Regions from separate parts of the Pseudomonas sp. H3_E04 genome, predicted to be linked through region 1. Evidence: predicted binding sites of a transcription regulator. Region 1 holds the regulator's gene; each other region holds the start of a gene.
What was found. Region 1 encodes FliA, which starts transcription of late flagellar genes. Its sites were predicted from a motif close to CTAAAGTTTNNNNNNNNNNNGCCGNTAA; they were not measured.
Positions count from the first base shown of each region.

Region 2: AB4N53_RS07555 (methyl-accepting chemotaxis protein) is a predicted target of FliA. The motif match lies at 2,216-2,243, and genes of this name have one in related genera.
Region 3: motA (flagellar motor stator protein MotA) is a predicted target of FliA. The motif match lies at 1,938-1,965, and genes of this name have one in related genera.
Region 4: AB4N53_RS18885 (methyl-accepting chemotaxis protein) is a predicted target of FliA. The motif match lies at 2,589-2,616, and genes of this name have one in related genera.

Region 1 is NZ_CP162797.1:200,313-204,821, reverse strand. Features, by position in the region: gene AB4N53_RS00935 (chemotaxis protein CheA) at 1-266, opposite strand, end outside; gene AB4N53_RS00930 (protein phosphatase CheZ) at 320-1,108, opposite strand; gene AB4N53_RS00925 (chemotaxis response regulator CheY) at 1,127-1,498, opposite strand; gene fliA (RNA polymerase sigma factor FliA) at 1,666-2,406, opposite strand; gene fleN (flagellar synthesis regulator FleN) at 2,403-3,233, opposite strand; gene flhF (flagellar biosynthesis protein FlhF) at 3,350-4,509, opposite strand, start outside.
Region 2 is NZ_CP162797.1:1,696,637-1,701,145, forward strand. Features, by position in the region: gene AB4N53_RS07550 (pyridoxal phosphate-dependent aminotransferase) at 1-437, opposite strand, end outside; gene AB4N53_RS07555 (methyl-accepting chemotaxis protein) at 479-2,104, opposite strand; gene AB4N53_RS07560 (glycerate kinase) at 2,409-3,548, opposite strand; gene AB4N53_RS07565 (sugar diacid recognition domain-containing protein) at 3,764-4,509, opposite strand, start outside.
Region 3 is NZ_CP162797.1:4,974,778-4,979,286, forward strand. Features, by position in the region: gene rhdA (thiosulfate sulfurtransferase) at 1-286, opposite strand, end outside; gene AB4N53_RS22405 (HDOD domain-containing protein) at 329-1,867, opposite strand; gene motA (flagellar motor stator protein MotA) at 2,033-2,884, shown strand; gene motB (flagellar motor protein MotB) at 2,888-3,934, shown strand; partial or broken gene AB4N53_RS22420 (toll/interleukin-1 receptor domain-containing protein) at 4,042-4,509, opposite strand, start outside.
Region 4 is NZ_CP162797.1:4,158,860-4,163,368, forward strand. Features, by position in the region: gene AB4N53_RS18880 (aldose 1-epimerase family protein) at 1-307, opposite strand, end outside; gene AB4N53_RS18885 (methyl-accepting chemotaxis protein) at 503-2,479, opposite strand; gene AB4N53_RS18890 (LysR substrate-binding domain-containing protein) at 2,667-3,587, opposite strand; gene AB4N53_RS18895 (NorM family multidrug efflux MATE transporter) at 3,747-4,509, shown strand, end outside.

The sequences.
Region 1 (4,509 bases):
ATCAGTTCTGCATCAACGCGACGCTCACCCTTGCGCAGGATGTCGAACACGTTTTCGGCGATGTGACAGCACTCCACCAGCTCATTGAGCTGAAGGAAGCCGGCGCCCCCTTTTACAGTGTGGAAACCGCGAAAAATTGCATTGAGCAGATCTGCATCATCCGGGCGGCTTTCCAGCTCGACCAGTTGTTCGGACAGTTGCTCAAGAATCTCGCCGGCCTCAACCAGGAAATCCTGAAGGATCTCTTCATCGGCGCCGAAGCTCATTAATGGGGTGCTCCTACAGGTCTAAAAACCCAAAAAACCCGAATTCCGAAACTCTAGAATCCAAGGCTGGATAACAAATCGTCCACATCGTCCTGACCGGACACAACGTCTTCTCGTTTATCGGCATGAATCTGCGGACCTTCACCCTGCGAGAGATGTTTTTGTGGATCTTTTTCAGCAAGCATTGCAGCGCGGTCATGTTCGATGCCCGCAAAGCGGTCGACCTGACTGGCCATGAGCACGAGTTTGAGCAGATTGCTTTCGACTTCGGTGACCAGTTGGGTCACACGCTTGATCACTTGACCTGTGAGGTCCTGGTAATCCTGAGCCAGCAGGATGTCGTTGAGGTTGCTCGACACCGCACGGTTGTCCGTGCTGCTGCGTGACAGAAAACCGTCGACCCGGCGCGCCAGTTCGCGGAACTCTTCAGCCCCGACCTCGCGACGCATGAAGCGGCCCCAATCGGCGCTCAACGTCTGCGCTTCATCAGCGAGACTGTTGACCACCGGCGTGGCGCTTTCCACCAGATCCATGGTGCGGTTGGCCGCGGCTTCCGTCAGCTTGACCACATAGCCCAGGCGTTCGGTGGCGTCGGTGATTTGCGACACTTCCTCGGCCTGCGGCATGTGCGGATCGATCTGGAAATTGACGATCGCACTGTGCAGTTCACGTGTGAGCTTGCCCACTTCCTGATACAGGCCGCGGTCACGGGTCTGATTGAGCTCATGGATCAGTTGCACCGCGTCGCCGAACTTGCCTTTTTCAAGGCTCTCGACCAGTTCGACCGCGTGTTTTTTCAGGGTCGATTCGAAATCGCCCTGTGATGATTCGTTATGCTCCATAGCTCCCCCGCGCATTCATCAGCCGATGCGTTCGAAAATCTTCTCGATTTTGTCTTTCAACGCTTGAGCCGTGAAAGGTTTGACCACGTAACCGTTCACACCGGCCTGAGCGGCCTCGATGATCTGCTCGCGCTTGGCTTCAGCAGTCACCATCAACACCGGGAGGTGCTTGAGTTTTTCATCGGCGCGCACGTGACGCAGCAGGTCGATACCGGTCATGCCCGGCATGTTCCAGTCCGTTACCAGAAAGTCGATGCTGCCGCTGTTGAGCACCGGAATGGCAGTGGTGCCATCGTCGGCCTCGACGGTGTTGGTGAACCCAAGATCGCGCAGCAGGTTCTTGATGATCCGCCGCATCGTTGAGAAGTCATCAACGATGAGGATTTTCATGTCTTTGTTCAATTCGACCTCCAAGCAGTCTTAAACGCGCCCAGCACCTGGACGCGCCACTTCAATCAATCGGCATAGCACTCGAAGTTTGTCTGGAGCACAACGGATCGAGACCGGCGCCGTTCATCACCGCACCAGCCTCGTTTCGCAGTGTCCCCACACTGCCTTCAGCGCGCTCGCCACTCCCCCAAACGCCCCCGCAGACGGGCCGCGCACTGGCTGTGTAACTGGCTGACCCGCGATTCACTGACGCCAAGGACTTCACCGATTTCCTTGAGGTTCAGCTCTTCGTCGTAGTACAGCGCCAACACCAGTCGCTCACGCTCCGGCAAATTGGCAATCGCGTCCGCCAGCGCCGCCTGGAAGCGTTCATCTTCCAGATCGCGTGACGGCTCCATATGAGCACTCGCGCCATCCTCGTGCAGCCCTTCGTGTTCGCCGTCCTGCAGCAGGTCGTCGAAACTGAACAGGCGACTGCCCAAGGTGTCATTCAGAATCCCGTAGTAATCGTCGAGACTCAATTGGAGTTCGGCCGCAACCTCGTGATCTTTAGCGTCACGGCCGGTTTTAGCTTCAATCGAGCGAATCGCGTCGCTGACCATCCTGGTATTACGGTGAACCGAGCGTGGCGCCCAGTCCCCTTTGCGCACTTCATCGAGCATCGCGCCGCGGATTCGAATGCCCGCGTACGTTTCGAAACTGGCGCCTTTGCTGGCGTCGTATTTGGTCGAGACTTCCAGCAAACCGATCATCCCGGCCTGGATCAGGTCTTCGACCTGCACGCTGGCCGGCAGGCGCGCCAGCAAGTGATAGGCAATGCGCTTGACCAGTGGCGCGTAGCGCTCGATCAATTCGTATTGCGCGTCACGCGCCGACTTTTTGTAAAGATTCATGCCACTGGCGGTCATATCACAGGCCCTGCGGTTTGCTGCACGAGACGCTCGACGAAAAATTCCAGGTGCCCGCGCGGGTTGGCCGGCAGCGGCCAGGTGTCGACCTTCTGGGCAATGGCCTTGAAGGCCAGCGCGCACTTGGAACGGGGAAAGGCTTCGTAGACGGCGCGCTGCTTCTGCACCGCTTTGCGCACGCTTTCGTCGTACGGCACGGCGCCGACGTATTGTAGGGCGACGTCGAGGAAGCGATCCGTGACCTTGGTCAACTTGGCGAACAGGTTGCGCCCTTCCTGCGGGCTCTGCGCCATGTTGGCCAGCACGCGGAAGCGGTTCATGCCGTAGTCGCGGTTGAGCAACTTGATCAGCGCGTAAGCGTCGGTGATCGAAGTCGGCTCGTCGCAGACCACCAGCAACACTTCCTGGGCGGCGCGCACGAAACTGACTACCGAGTCACCAATGCCCGCAGCGGTGTCGATCACCAGCACGTCGAGATTGTCGCCGATGTCGCTGAACGCCTGGATCAGGCCAGCGTGTTGCGCCGGGCTCAGGTGCACCATGCTCTGCGTGCCGGAGGCCGCCGGCACGATGCGAATCCCGCCCGGGCCCTGCAACAGCACGTCGCGCAGTTCGCAACGGCCTTCGATGACGTCGGCCAGTGTGCGCTTGGGTGTCAGCCCCAGCAGAACGTCGACGTTGGCCAGGCCCAGGTCGGCGTCCAGCAGCATGACCCGACGGCCAAGCTCTGCCAGCGCCAGCGACAAGTTCACTGACACGTTAGTCTTGCCGACGCCACCTTTGCCGCCGGTCACCGCGATCACCTGTACGGGATGCATGCTGCCCATGTTATTTCTTTACCTTGTCTTGCATAGACGGAGGCCACATTACTGGCTGCGCGTTCACGATCGGAACAATGCGTGGCAGACCATCGATGTAGGTACAAAAACTGTTCATGATTACCTCAGCCAACCTGCTTGGTCGGGCTGTGATAGATATCAGCGAACATGTCAGCCATGGCTTCTTCGCTGGGTTCTTCCTGCATTTGCACGCTGACGGCGCGGCTGACCAGTTGATGACGGCGCGGCAGATGCAGATCATCCGGAATCCGTGGGCCATCGGTCAGGTACGCGACCGGCAATTCATGACTGATCGCCAGGCTCAACACTTCGCCGAGACTGGCCGTTTCATCCAGTTTAGTCAGGATGCAACCGGCGAGCCCGCAACGCTTGTAACTGTGATAAGCGGCGGTTAGAACCTGTTTCTGGCTGGTGGTTGCCAGGACCAGATAATTTTTTGAGCGAATGCCACGCCCGGCCAGGCTCTCGAGCTGCATGCGCAACGCCGGATCACTGGCTTGCAGCCCGGCAGTATCGATCAAAACCACGCGTTTGCGTAGCAGTGGATCCAATGCCTGCACCAGCGACTGGCCGGGATCGACGTGCGTCACCGGCACGTTGAGGATGCGCCCGAGGGTTTTCAGTTGTTCCTGCGCGCCGATGCGGAAGCTGTCCATACTGACCAGCGCAACATTCTGCGCGCCGTACTTGAGCACATAACGCGCGGCGAGCTTGGCCAGCGTGGTGGTCTTGCCCATGCCGGCGGGGCCGACCATGGCAATCACACCGCCCTCTTCCAGCGGCTCGACTTCCGGTACGGCAATCATCCGCGCCAGGTGCGCCAGCAGCATGCGCCAGGCCTGACGGGGTTCTTCGATATCGGTGATCAGCGCCAACAGGTCGCGCGACAGCGGGCCGGACAGGCCAATACGCTGCAGACGGCGATACAGATTGGCCTGGGCCGGACGGCTGCCTTGCAGCTGATTCCAGGCCAGGGTGCCGAGTTGCACTTCCATCAACTCGCGCAGGCTGTTCAATTCAAAACGCATCGAATCCAGCGCACGCGGATCGACACCTGCCGAGGCCTGCGCAGGTGCTGCGGCCGGACGCGTCGGTGCGGCGTAGGTCGGCTCGCTCAGCGGCTCGGCAGCGGTCAACGGCAGGCCTGCGGTCAATGGCAGCCCGGCAAACAATTGCTGATTGGTGTTGCCGTCGGCTTCGCCACGCAGGCTCAGCTCGGCCTGGGCAGTGACGATGCGCGATTGGGTCTTGCGCAGCTCGTCTT
Region 2 (4,509 bases), 1.5 Mb from region 1:
CGCACCGGCACCGCGATCACCGTAGCACCACACGCGCCAAACACACCTTCGTAAGTAACATACATCGGCTCGGCGACGATCACTTCGTCACCCGGATCGAGCAGACACTGCGCCACTGAGTACACCGCACATTGCGCACCGGGCAGGACAATCACCTGATCCGGATCGACCCGTTGACCACTGCGCTGGCGATGACGCTCGGCAATCAGCCTGCGCAGCTCCAACCGACCACGCACGTCGGCGTAATGGGTATCGCCGGCCAGCAAGCTGTCGATCGCGCCATGGACGATCGGCAACGGCGTATCGAAATCCGGATCGCCGACGCTTAACAACAAAACATCAACGCCCTCGGCGCGCAGTTCCAGCGCTCGGTCGTGAATCTGCCAGGCAGCGGCACCCTCCCCGGCGATTCGTTGGGTCAAGGCTGAATAGCGCATGTACGTCTCCTGTTAGCGCGGTTTCCAGCCTTCACCGTATCTCAAATCACGAAACGCGCCACCATGGCGTTCAAATCCACTGCCAGGCGCGACAGTTCATGGGTCGCGGCGCTGGTCTGGTTGGCGCCAGCGGCCGATTGCGTGGCGAGGTCGCGAATATTGACCAGGTTGCGATCGACTTCACGGGAGACTTGCGCCTGCTCTTCCGAAGCGCTGGCGATAACCAGGTTGCGTTCGTTGATCTGGTGAATCGATTGAGTGATCTGCTCCAGCGCCACACCGGCCGCGCGGGCCATTTCCAGTGTGGACTGGGTGCGCTGATTGCTTTGCTGCATCGACGAAACCGCTTCACCGGTGCCGTTCTGGATGCCGGCGACCATTTTTTCGATTTCCTGAGTCGACTGTGCGGTGCGATGGGCCAAGGCGCGCACTTCGTCAGCCACCACGGCAAAACCACGACCAGCCTCGCCGGCACGCGCCGCTTCAATCGCAGCGTTGAGTGCCAAGAGGTTGGTCTGCTCGGCGATGGCCCGAATCACGTCCAGCACCTTGCCGATGTCACGACCTTGCGCGGCGAGGCCTTCGATCATCTGCGCGGTGTTCTGCACGTCGTGAGTCATGGTCTGGATCGCGTCGACGGTTTTCACCACTTGATCGCGACCTTCGCGGGCGGCGTGGGTCGACTGATTGGAGGCCTCGGAAGTCGAAACGGCGTTGCGCGCCACTTCTTCCACCGCAGCGGTCATTTCGTTGACGGCAGTGGCGGCCTGTTCGATTTCGTTGTTCTGCTGTTGCAGGCCACGCGACGCTTCTTCGGTGACAGCGCTGAGTTCTTCGGCAGCGGCGCCCAGTTGCGTGGCGGAACCGGCGATCTGCTCGATGGTTTTGCGCAGGTTGGTCTGCATCGCCGCCAAAGCTTCGAGCAGGCGCGCCGGCTCGTCCTTGCCGTCAACTTCAATGGCTTTACTGAGGTCACCGCCGGCAATTGTCTGCGCGGCAAGCACGGCGCGGTTGAGTGGTGTGACGATGCTGCGGGTCAGCAACCAGGCGAGCAACACGGTGGCCAGCGCTGCAATCACGGCGACGATGATGATCCCGGTGATGGCGCTGTCATAGTTTTCACCGGCCTTAGTAGCCGCCGCTCTGGCCCCGGCCGTATTCATGCCGATCAGCTTGTTGAGCTGCTCGCCCATCTGATCGGTGCCTTCCTTGATGCGCGTGTTGATCAACGCACGCATCGCTTCCAGATCGCCCTTGCGCGATAGCTCAATCATCTGATTCTGCGCTTGCAGGTAATTATCGAGCGTCGTCGAAAACGTCTGGAAGACTGCACGCTCTTCAGGGCCTGCCGGCAGCGCAGCGTAGCTGGCCTGGGCTTTGCGCACCTTGTCGACCAGCACCGCGATGCGGGTTTCTGCCTCTTGGAGGCTGGCCGGCTCGCGATTGACCAGCACACGGAACGAGAGAATGCGCATGCGCAGGACGTTTTCCGTGACCACACTGAGGTGGGTCACGCTCGGCAACTGGTTGGTGTCCATGTCTACCGACGCCTGACGAATGACCGTCATGCGGCTGACGGCAAACACGCCAAGGACAATCACCAGCAAGGCGATGAAGGCAAAACCGAGGAAAGCACGGGGCGCGATATTCAGGTTACGCAGGGACATGGTCGGACTCTCGAAAGAAAGAAACTACGAGCGTCCATGCCGTGAGCACTGGCCCATAGCGGGCGACAGTCCGGCGGCACTGAGTTGTGGTTTTGTGTGCGCCTGACCGTTGTATCGGCCAGGCTTGAGGAAGGTTTCGGGTCTGCGGTAAATATTTTTCGGGACGTTACAACAATCTACCCAGCTCCGCTGGCTTTGGTAGGAGCTGTCGAGTGCAACGAGGCTGCGATCTTTTGACTTTTAAAAGCAGGATCAAAAGATCGCAGCCTCGTTGCACTCGACAGCTCCTGCATAGGCAAGCCGATCAGCGTTTGGCGGCGAGTTGCCAGGCCCGGGCAATATCGGTGGCACGTTCACGCAGAAGCCGAGGCGCTTGCGCGCAGGCCTGTTCGAGGCTCATCGGCCCGCTGGTCAGGGCGAATGCGGCGTCGATACCGTATTGATAGAGTTCCTGATAGCCCTCGCCCAGGGTGCCCGCAATCACAATCACCGGCACGGCATGCTGTTTGGCAATCCGCGCGACACCGAACGGTGTTTTGCCGCGCAAGGTTTGCGCATCGAAACGGCCTTCGCCGGTAATTACCAGATCCGCGCCTTCGACCGCCTCAGCGAGCCCGACCAGTTCCGCCACTACCTCGACGCCCGCCTGAAACCGTGCGCCGAGAAACGCCTTTGCCGCGAATCCGAGTCCACCCGCCGCGCCGCTGCCCGGCTCATCGCGCACGTCCTTGCCCAACGCCTGCGCGCAGAGTTCGGCGAAGTGCCCCAAGGCCTGATCGAGTTGCTCGACCTGCGCAGGCGACGCGCCCTTCTGCGGGCCGAAAATGGCCGAGGCACCATGGGGACCGCAGAGCGGATTATTGACGTCGGCGGCGATGTCGAAACGCACATCGGCCAGACGTGGATCAAGTTCACTCAAATCCAATCGCGCCAAATTCGCCAAGGCTAGCCCACCGGGCACCAACGATTGGTTGTGCGCATCCAGCAACTTCACGCCCAACGCCTGCATCGCCCCGGCACCGCCGTCATTGGTCGCGCTGCCGCCAATCGCCAGAATCACCCGTTGCGCGCCGGCGTCCAGCGCTGCACGAATCAACTCACCGGTACCAAAGGTGCTGCTGATGCACGCATCGCGCTGCCCCGGTGGGACCAATTGCAGGCCGCTGGCCTCGGCCATTTCGATGATCGCGGTGTGGTTGTGCGGCAGCCAGCCCCAGGCAGCATCGACCGGCGCGCCCAACGGACCGCGCACGCGGGTGCGGCGCAGTTCACCTTCGCAGGCCGCGAGAATCGACTCGACCGTGCCTTCGCCGCCATCGGCCATCGGGCATTTGATCAGCGTCGCCTGCGGCCAGACCTGGGCAAGTCCGAGGGCGATGGCTTCGGCAACGCCTTGGGCACTCAGGCTGTCCTTGAACGAATCAGGGGCGATGACGATCTTCATGGGAATTCTCCGGTTGCAGTGGCGTTCATGCTGCCAGCGGTCGCGGGCGATGACGCCGGTCGGCTGCACAAGTGGCGTCGGCGTTTATTGTTCATTTCCACAAAAGACTTGCATTGGATGATCCGGCCCCTTCGCGAGCAGGCTCGCTCCCACATTTGAAATACATGCCACTGTGGGAGCGAGCCTGCTCGCGAAGGGGCCCCGAAATACACCGATCAATTCGGATCAGTCTGCGGCAACAGCTGCACCCCCAGATACAACGCCAGCATCCCGTCCAGCTTCAACGGATCAACCCCGCTCAACTCGGCAATCCGTTCCATGCGATAGCGCAGGCTGTTGCGATGAATGCCCAACGCCTCGGAGCAGGCCTGGCTCTGCCCGTCGTGCTCGCACCAACTGCGCAGGGTCGCCAGCAATTGACCGTTGCTGTCCTTGGCGATGACCTTGCGCAGTGGTTTGAGCAGTTCGTCCAGCGCATCGTCGTTGCGATGACGCCACAGCATGACCGGCAAGCGATAACGATTGAGCGTCAGCAGTCTCGAATTCGGCAGCACGTCACGACCATACGCCAGCAAGTCGCCGACCCGTCGATAACAGCGGCGCAACCCGGCGAGGCCATCCGCCTGCCCGCCGACGGCGATGCGCAGGATCTTCCAGCCGAGGCCATCGAGCTTTTCCAGCAGGCGATCGTGCTCGACGTTCTGGCTCGCCGGCCGACACCACAACAGCGATGACTTCGCCGAACTCATGCACCAACTGTCGGGGTAACGCGAGGTCAGCCACGCACTCAGTGCCTCGACGGTTTGCCCCGGGCCGTGCTCAAGCCCCAGCTCGAACAGATACGGCACCCGTGTCAATTGCGGCTTGAGCCCTAGCTGCTGCGCCTCATCAATCAGACGCGGCGAATCCCCCGCCTCGCTCAGCAGCAACGCCAGCAGATCATCGCAACGCTGCCGTCGCC
Region 3 (4,509 bases), 1.1 Mb from region 1:
CGGCCCATCCACCGCCCTCGTCGTCATACACCACATAGACCGCGTCTTTGCGATGACCGAGCTCACCAAACAACGCCTCCAGATCGGCTTTCGCCGGCATCAGCCCCGGCGCCGGTGGCTGGCCGAGCTGGGTGCGTTTCGGGTCGACAAAACGTGCGCCGGGCAAGTGACCTTCGGCATACCGGGCAGGGCTGGTCAGGTCCACCAGAATCAGTTCCGGGGACTCCAGACGCGGCAGCAGGTCGCTCGGCTCGATGACAAGCGGCAAGCCAGAGAAGTCAGACATGTGAGGTCTCCAGAGCACAAAGGGGAGGATTGTAGCGCAGGCTCATTGGCCACGGCTGCTAAAGCTGTGCAGGGCTTTTTCAATGCACTGCGCGGTTTTGCCGAAGGCTTGCACGGTGATGTCGGCGAACGGCCCGCCGCCCTGATCGGCCACGACGATCATGATCACCCGGCCGTTGTTGACCAATGAACGCAGGAACAGATGCTCACCACGAAACAGCGTGCGCAGGCTCGCCGGTAACAAGGCAGAAAATTGCGCGTTGTTCTCCGGCGTGATCCGCACCTGCGCCTGTTGAGCGAGCAGACGCTGCAGGACTTTGCTCTGGCTGACGACCAGACTCAGCGCCGCTGCCTCCTTCGGCAAGCCGGCGGTCTGGTGTGCACGCAGGGTCGAGTGCGTGCGGTCGGCCATCAGAATCATCACCCGGCGCATGCCGCTGGCCACCAGTGCCTCGCGGGCGGCGACGGTCAGGCTCATGGCGTTGGTGAAGCGGCTGGGCTCGGCGAGCAGTTCAGCGCATTGCCGACGCCACTGGCTCAGATCATCCGCATTTGGCGCTGCGGCCGGGAGCATGCCGGCCGGCAACCGGCGAGTGCCCCACGGCCAGATCAGCGAAACCGCCGGGTGCCACAAATCAGGCATCGCATGCTGACGCGCGCTGTTCGCCGCTTGCTGGTGCAACTGTTGCTGCACTTCGTCCATGGAGATCTGCAGATAGAGGCTGGTCAGGTACTGCCAGCGCTTGCTGTGCGGACTGTCCCAGGCCTGTTGCGCCGACAGCGCCAGGCCGTTGGCGAGCAGCACGGTATTCGCCGGCTGGTTGAGCCAGCGGCGTAGCGTCGGGTCTTCGTCAAGGCGATTCTGCTGGCGCAGCGGGTGTTCACTGTCGCGGGCGATGCGCAGCACTTTGACCAGTTCGCGTTGTTCGCTGAGCAGCAATTTGTAGCCTTGCTCGACCCAGATCGGCAGGTGCCAGGCCTGGACCAGTGCCTCGGCAATCCTCAACAGGCGCACGCCGAACAACTGCTTTTCGACCACACGCGCCGATTCGCCCTTGTGGATCACGCGCAATTCCCACTCTTCGAGCAGTTGCGGGTAGGTCAGTGCCAGTGGCCACAGCGGCGACAAAAACAGCAAGCTGCCCCAATGGATGTCCTGCCACAGTCGCGCCAGGCGACTGGCAAAAAAACCGTTGGCCTGCTGTGTCGCGTGTTGGCTGATCAACTGCAATTGGCGCAAAGCCTTGGGGATCTGCCGGTGCGGTTCGGCGGGCAGGCGCGCGAGCAATTCTTCGGTGCGCGCAAGGCCCAGGCGATTGATTGCAACCTCGAGATTTTCCGCTGGCGCGGCCATGGTGCCGTGGGTGTGACGATTCGCCTCACGGATGATGCTCAAGGCCAGCGCCGGGCTGTCCTGCATCAGATCGGCAATGTCGCGCAGCGAGCTGCGATTGTCGCGGATCGCCCGGCAGACTTTGTCGTGAGCCTCTTGCGGCACGGGCAGACGGACGCTGTCGAGCAGCTTGACCCACGCCTGGAGGGTGGTCGGTTTTACCGACGCAATGTTCGTTTCATTAGCCATGTCTGGACAAGATCTTCACTGACTGTAGACGCGCCCGGCATGGGCTAAATTGGCTTTTCGCCTGAACTGGCTATAGTCTGGCGCAGTTTTGCCGATAAGTAGAAGAAGAGATTTTTTAACTTCCGAATATGACCTTGAACCCGACTCAGTAAGTACCTTCTACCTATGGCTAAAATTATCGGCATCATCGTCGTATTCGCGAGCGTGCTCGGCGGATACGTGCTCTCCCACGGCAAGATTGCCGCCCTGATCCAGCCTTTCGAGGTGATGATCATCGGCGGTGCGGCCCTCGGCGCATTCCTCCAGGCCAACCCTGGTTATATGACGATGCACGTGCTCAAGAAATCCCTGAGCATGTTCGGTTCGCGCTTCACCCACACCTTCTATCTGGAGGTGCTCGGGCTGATCTACGAGATCCTCAACAAGAGCCGCCGCGAAGGCATGATGGCGATTGAAGGCGACATCGAAGATGCGGCCGCGAGCCCGATTTTCGCCAAGTACCCGGCGGTGCTCAAGGATGAACGCATGACCGCGTTCGTCTGTGATTACCTGCGCATCATGTCCTCCGGCAACATGGCTCCGCACGAACTCGAAGGCCTCTTCGACATGGAGCTGTACAGCCTCAAGGAAGACCTCGAGCACCCATCGCACGCAGTCAACGGCATCGCCGACGGCATGCCCGGTTTCGGTATCGTTGCGGCGGTACTCGGTATCGTGGTGACCATGGCCTCGCTGGGCGAGGGTGACCAGGCGTCGATCGGTCTGCACGTGGGTGCGGCACTGGTCGGGACCTTCTTCGGTATCCTCGCGGCGTACGGTTTCTTCGGTCCGCTGGCGCACTCCCTGGCCCACGATGCCAAGGAAGAACTGAACGTCTACGAAGCCATCAAGGCCTCGCTGGTGGCTTCGGCGTCCGGCATGCCGCCGTCGCTGGCGGTCGAGTTCGGGCGCAAGGTTCTGTACCCGGCGCACCGTCCGAGCTTCGCCGAGCTGGAACAAGCGGTTCGCGGTCGTTAAGAAATGGAAAATAATCAGCCGATCATCGTCAAGCGCGTCAAGCGCATTGCCGCCGGGCACCACGGCGGGGCGTGGAAAATCGCTTTCGCCGACTTCGCCACGGCAATGATGGCGTTCTTTCTGGTGCTGTGGCTGCTGTCCACCGCCACACCGGAACAGAAGATCGCCATCGCCGGTTATTTCAAGGACCCGGTCGGCTTCTCCGAAAGCGGCACGCCGTACATCATCGATCTCGGTGGTACGCCGACCCTGGCGCCGGAGAACACCCTCAACCCGGAAGTGAAGTCACAGCCGCAACCGGACAAGGTTACGGTCGATACCGATCAGGTTGAAGGCATGGCCGAGCAGGTCGAGAAAGAACGTCTCGAGCTGTTGCTGCAAGAATTGCAGAACAAGGTCGACGAGAACCCGCAACTGCAGAAATTCAAGGATCAGATCCTTTTCGAGATCACGCCGAACGGCTTGCGCATCCAGATCATGGACGCCGAGAACCGGCCGATGTTCGACTCCGGTTCCGCACGCCTGAAGCCGTACTTCGAAGACATCCTGCTGGCCATGGCCGACACCATCAAAGCGGTGCCGAACAAGATCAGCATCAGCGGCCACACCGACGCCAAGCCTTACATCGGCACTGGCGACTATGGCAACTGGGAACTCTCGGCCAACCGCGCCAATGCCGCGCGTCGGGCCCTGGTCGCCGGCAGCTACCCGGATGCGCAGGTCGCGCGAGTGGTCGGTTATGCCTCGTCGGCCCTGTTCGATCGGGAAAACCCGTTCAACCCGGTCAACCGCCGGATCGACATTGTCGTGCTGACCAAAAAGGCCCAGGCCGCTATTGAAGGTGCGCAGGGTCCTGAGGCAGCGAAACCGGCGGATCAGGGTCAGAACGGTGCTGCTCCGGTAGCCCCGGTTGATCCGAATGCGTTGCCGGCGGACAAACAGCCAGTGCCGGCCCATGAGCTGCGCGAGCGCTTGAATCTGTTTGACGATGCGGCGCCGAAACCGGCTGAGCCGGGTGGGGCGACGCCAGCGCCTGCGCCGAAGCAGTAAGTGACAAAAAAGCCGACAGTGATGTCGGCTTTTTTGTGGCTGTCGCTTTCATGTCGCGGATTTTTTCGTAGCGCTACGACAATGATCGGGGGCGGGACTGTGAGGGCTCAGAATCCCCGACGAATCCGGTTCTTCAGCTGTTCATGAAACATCTCTGCATCGCGCTTGTACGCGCCTTTCACCGAGTCGCTGAACGAATCCAGGGTGATCGAGCGCTGGTTCGACACCTCATCACGATACGCATCGATAAAGAAATCCAGATCGCTGGCCGTGCTCAGCTTCGGCCACTTGTCCAGGTAGATCGGCAATTGCGCCGGCCCGGTCTTGAACGTACAGATCCGCCGATTGCTGATTGTTGCCTCGCCAATTTCGAATGGCACTCACCACGACAGTGCAGTCTTCTCCGACACTACCGCCAGCAGATGCGTGCACTCGGTGATGTTGCGGGTAATGACCCCGGTGATGTCGTCGGTGGTCTGCGATTCCGGATCCAGCACGTCGAGGTAAGTCCTGATCTTCGCCTGGGTCAGGCGGGTGTTGATGGCGATCGCATGGGCGCGATCCATGTGGCGATA
Region 4 (4,509 bases), 1.9 Mb from region 1:
GCGAATCCCAGCCCATGCGCACGTCGCCCACCGAAGCCTGCAACACGTTCATGCCACGGGTCGGCACTACCGACAGCTTCATCGTGCCGTTATCGATATCGACAACGCTGACGCCCTCCTGACGACCGCCATGCAGAGTACGCAGGGTCACGGAAAACGGTTTGGCGGTTTTTACACCGAGTTGTTCACTGGTGATCGTCCAGTTTTTTGCCGGAGTGTTGGCGTCGAGCAGGACATAGTCCCAGGCCATGGCGTGGGAAGCGGCAGAGAACGCGCCGAGGGCGACGAGGAGTTTGAGCGGGGTCATGGCAGCAGCCTTTATTGGAGTTGTGCCATTTTTATAGCGCTGCGGAAACGTTTCAGCAAGTGCAAAGAAGCGGTGGGAGAAAAGCATTCGCGAGCAGGCTCGCTCCCACTGGGGTTTCCGGATTTCACAACCTTTGTGAATCACACCGAAAACTGTGGGAGCGAGCCTGCTCGCGATAGCTATTTCAGAGACGCATCAACGAAAGCGGTCAACCTCGGAACGCAGATCCGCCGCCAGCTTCTCCAGCTCTTTAGCGGTGACAGCCAGGTTCGACACCACCTCACGCTGCTCGCTGTTGGCCAAGGCGATGCTTTGCAAATTGCTGCTCAGCAACGTGGCAGTGCTGCTTTGTTCCTGAGTGGCGGTAGTGATAGCAGCAAACTGCTGGCCTGCCGAACGGCTCTGCTCGTCGATCCGCGCCAGCGCCGAGGCGACATTGGCGTTGCGCGACAGGCCTTCCTGCATCAGCACATTGCCCTGCTCCATGGTGCTGATCGCGTTGCCGGTTTCCTGCTGGATGCTGTGGATCATGCTGGAGATTTCGTCGGTGGCCTGACGGGTGCGCGAGGCGAGGCTGCGCACTTCGTCGGCGACCACGGCAAAACCGCGACCCTGCTCACCGGCACGCGCGGCTTCGATGGCAGCGTTGAGTGCCAACAGGTTGGTCTGCTCGGCGATCGAGGTGATCACACCGACAATGCCGCCAATTTCCTGCGAGCGCTGCCCCAGCGTGTTGATCACGCTGGCGGTGCTGTTCAGCGCGCCGGCGATCTGCTCCAGCGACGACGACGCTTCTTCCATCGAGCTGCGGCCGATCTGGGTTTGCTGAGCGTTTTCCTGCGCCAGGCGCTGAGTCGCGCCCATGTTGTCGGCAATGTTCAGCGACGTCGCGCTGAACTCTTCCACGGCGCCGGCCATGCTGGTGATTTCGCCCGACTGCTGCTCCATGCCTTCGTAAGCACCACCGGACAAACCGGACAGCGCCTGCGCACGGCTGTTGACCTCTTCCGAAGCGCGGCGGATGTGCTCGACCATGGTCGACAGCGCCTGGCTCATCTGGTTGAACGCGCGCGACAGCTGACCGATTTCGTCGTGGCTCGATACGTTCAAGCGCACGCTCAGATCACCAGCGCCCAAGGCTTCGGCCTGGCGCACCAGATCGCCCAGCGGCGCGAGTTTGCTGCGCAGCAGCCAGACCACGGAACCGACCGCGAGCAACATCGCCAGCAGGCTGCCGATCGCCAGTTGTGTACCGACGCTCCAGGTCACCGCGCGGATCTCGGCTTTCGGCATGCTCGCCACCACCGACCACGGGCCACCTTCGAACGGCACGGCGATGCTGTAGAAGTCCTCGCCCTTGTCGCTCCAGAACTCACCCTTGCCCGGGGTTTTTACCAGGTTGTTGATGGTCGGGGCGGCTTGATCCAGGTTTTCGACGCCGGCAATCGGCACCAGCCATTTGTTCTGCTCGTCGAGGAGCGCCAGCGAGCCGGTCTTGCCAATGCGGAAGCGCTTGAGATTAGCGAACTGCGCGTTCTGCGCGTCGGTGTAATCGAAGCCGACGTACAGCACGGCGATGATCTTGCCGCCCGCATCGCGCACCGGGGTGTACTGCGACATGTAGTAGCGCTCGAACAGCAGCGAGCGGCCGACATAACTCTGCCCCGCCATCAGCTTCGCGTAGGCCGGGTTGGCATGATCGAGCACGGTGCCGATGGCACGGGTGCCGTCCTGCTTGCTGACATTGGTGCTGACGCGAATGAAGTCTTCGCCGCTGCGCACGAACACCGTGGCAACGCCGGCGGTCATCTGCTTGAATTCGTCAACTTCCTTGAAGTTGTTATTCAGCACCTCGTTGCCAAGGTGCAGGCCCGGGGTCTGCACGCCGGCCACGGTCACTGGCTGATCGGGGTGCACACTCAGGCCACTGCCGAAGCGCTTTTCGAACAGCCCGCTCAGACGCAGGGTGCTTTCGCGCAGCGTACCGTGGAAGGTACTCAGCTGATCGGCCAGCAGCCGGGCCTCACTGGCCAGATGCTCTTCACGGGTGGCGAGGTTGGCGGAATCCAGCGAACGCAAGGCGAACACCGTACTGCCGCTGATGACTATCGCCAGTATCACAGCAAGGGCAAGGCCCAGCTGCGAGGCGATCCGAGCACGAGGTTGAGACATGAACAGCTCCTGGCCGAGCCACCGAATCCTCCTTGATCGCGGTAATTGCCCGGAAAATATTCTAATAATGGGAGTAGCGCGGAACCGGCACGACGGTTCCACATGCTCGTAGTCGGCGGAAAATCCGAATACTTGAGCGGATTGCGTGGGCATGGCGCAGTAGTGGCATTGTGCCGGCTCGAACGTTTCAGCTCAAGCGCTGCACCGCCGGCAATTGCATGGCGCGGACTTCGCCTTGGAGAAAATCGCTGAGGCGGCGCAAACGTTCACCTCCCGGGCGCGGTTTTGGCCACACCAGGTAATAATTCAGGCCACTGGCGACCGCCGTCGGCCAAGGCAGGCTCAAGCGCCCTTGCGCGACATCTTCGGCGACCATCAACAGATCACCCATCGAAACGCCGTAGCCGCGCGCAGCCGCGATCATGCCCAGCTCCAGCGTATCGAACACCTGACCGCCCTTGAGCGAGACCTGATCGGACAGGCCCATGCGCTCCAGCCAACTGCGCCAGTCGCGGCGATCCGGAGTCGGATGCAGCAGTTCAGCAGTCGCCAGACGCGCCACGTCCCAAGGTTGATCGTTGAGCAGGTTCGGCGCGCCGACCGGGATCAGTTCCTCCGGAAACAGCAGGCTCGCTTCCCAGTCCGGCGGGAAATGCCCGTCACTCAGCAGCACCGCGCAATCGAATGGCTCATTGTTGAAGTCCACCGAATCGATGTCCATCCACGCACTGGTCAGTTGCACCTCATTGCCCGGCTGCAAATGGCGGAAGCGACTCAACCGCGCGAGCAACCACCGCATGGTCAGGGTTGAAGGCGCCTTCATGCGCAGAATGTCGTCCTCGGCACGCAAGGTATTGCAGGCGCGTTCAAGGGCGCAGAAGCCTTCGCGGATACCGGGCAACAGCAGCCGCGCCGATTCGGTCAGTTGCAGGTTGCGCCCGCTGCGGTGAAACAGCCGGCAGGCAAAGTGTTCTTCAAGGGTGCGCATGTGCCGACTGACCGCGCTCTGGGTGATCGACAGCTCTTGCGCCGCGCGCGTGAACGAGCTGTGTCGCGCTGCGGCTTCGAATGCGCGCAGGGCATACAACGGCGGAAGTCGTCGGGACATACACAAAGCTCCAGTAACGGGGATATGGCCAATTCGGCGGGCACGTTTCAGCATGAGTATTAATCATGCCACCCATCCTTTTTATCCCTTTGTGCAAAGCCTGCCAAGCGCCGAGAATCGACGCTCTTCTGTTCCCTCTTAAATCAGGTGGTGATGACCATGCGGCATCCTGTGCGTACCGAACTCTGGGCCATCCTGCGGCTGGCGGGGCCGCTGATTGCTTCGCAGTTGGCGCATATGCTGATGGTGCTGACCGACACCCTGATGATGGCGCGCCTCAGTCCCGAGGCGCTGGCCGGTGGCGGCCTCGGTGCGGCCAGCTACTCATTTGTATCGATTTTCTGCATCGGCGTGATTGCAGCGGTCGGCACACTGGTAGCGATCCGTCAGGGTGCCGGCGATATCATCGGTGCCGCGCGCCTGACACAGGCCGGACTGTGGCTGGCCTGGCTGATGGCGCTCGGCGCCGGGTTGTTGCTGTGGAACCTGAAACCCGTATTGCTGTTGTTCGGCCAGACCGAAACCAACGTCAACGCCGCCGGGCAATTTCTCATCGCCCTGCCCTTCGCCCTGCCCGGTTATTTGAGTTTCATGGCCCTGCGCGGTTTTACCAGTGCAATCGGCCGGGCGACGCCGGTGATGGTCATCAGCCTCGCCGGCACCGTGGCCAACTTCCTGCTCAACTACGCGCTGATCACCGGCATGTTCGGCCTGCCGCAACTGGGTCTGACCGGCATCGGTCTGGTCACGGCGATTGTCGCCAACTGCATGGCCCTGGCGCTGGCCTGGCACATTCGCCGGCATCCGGCATATAACGCTTACCCCTTGCGCGCCGGCCTGTCGCGGCCGAACCGGCAATACCTGAAAGAACTCTGGCGCCTGGGCCTGCCAATTGGCGGCACCTATGCGGTGGAAGTCGGGT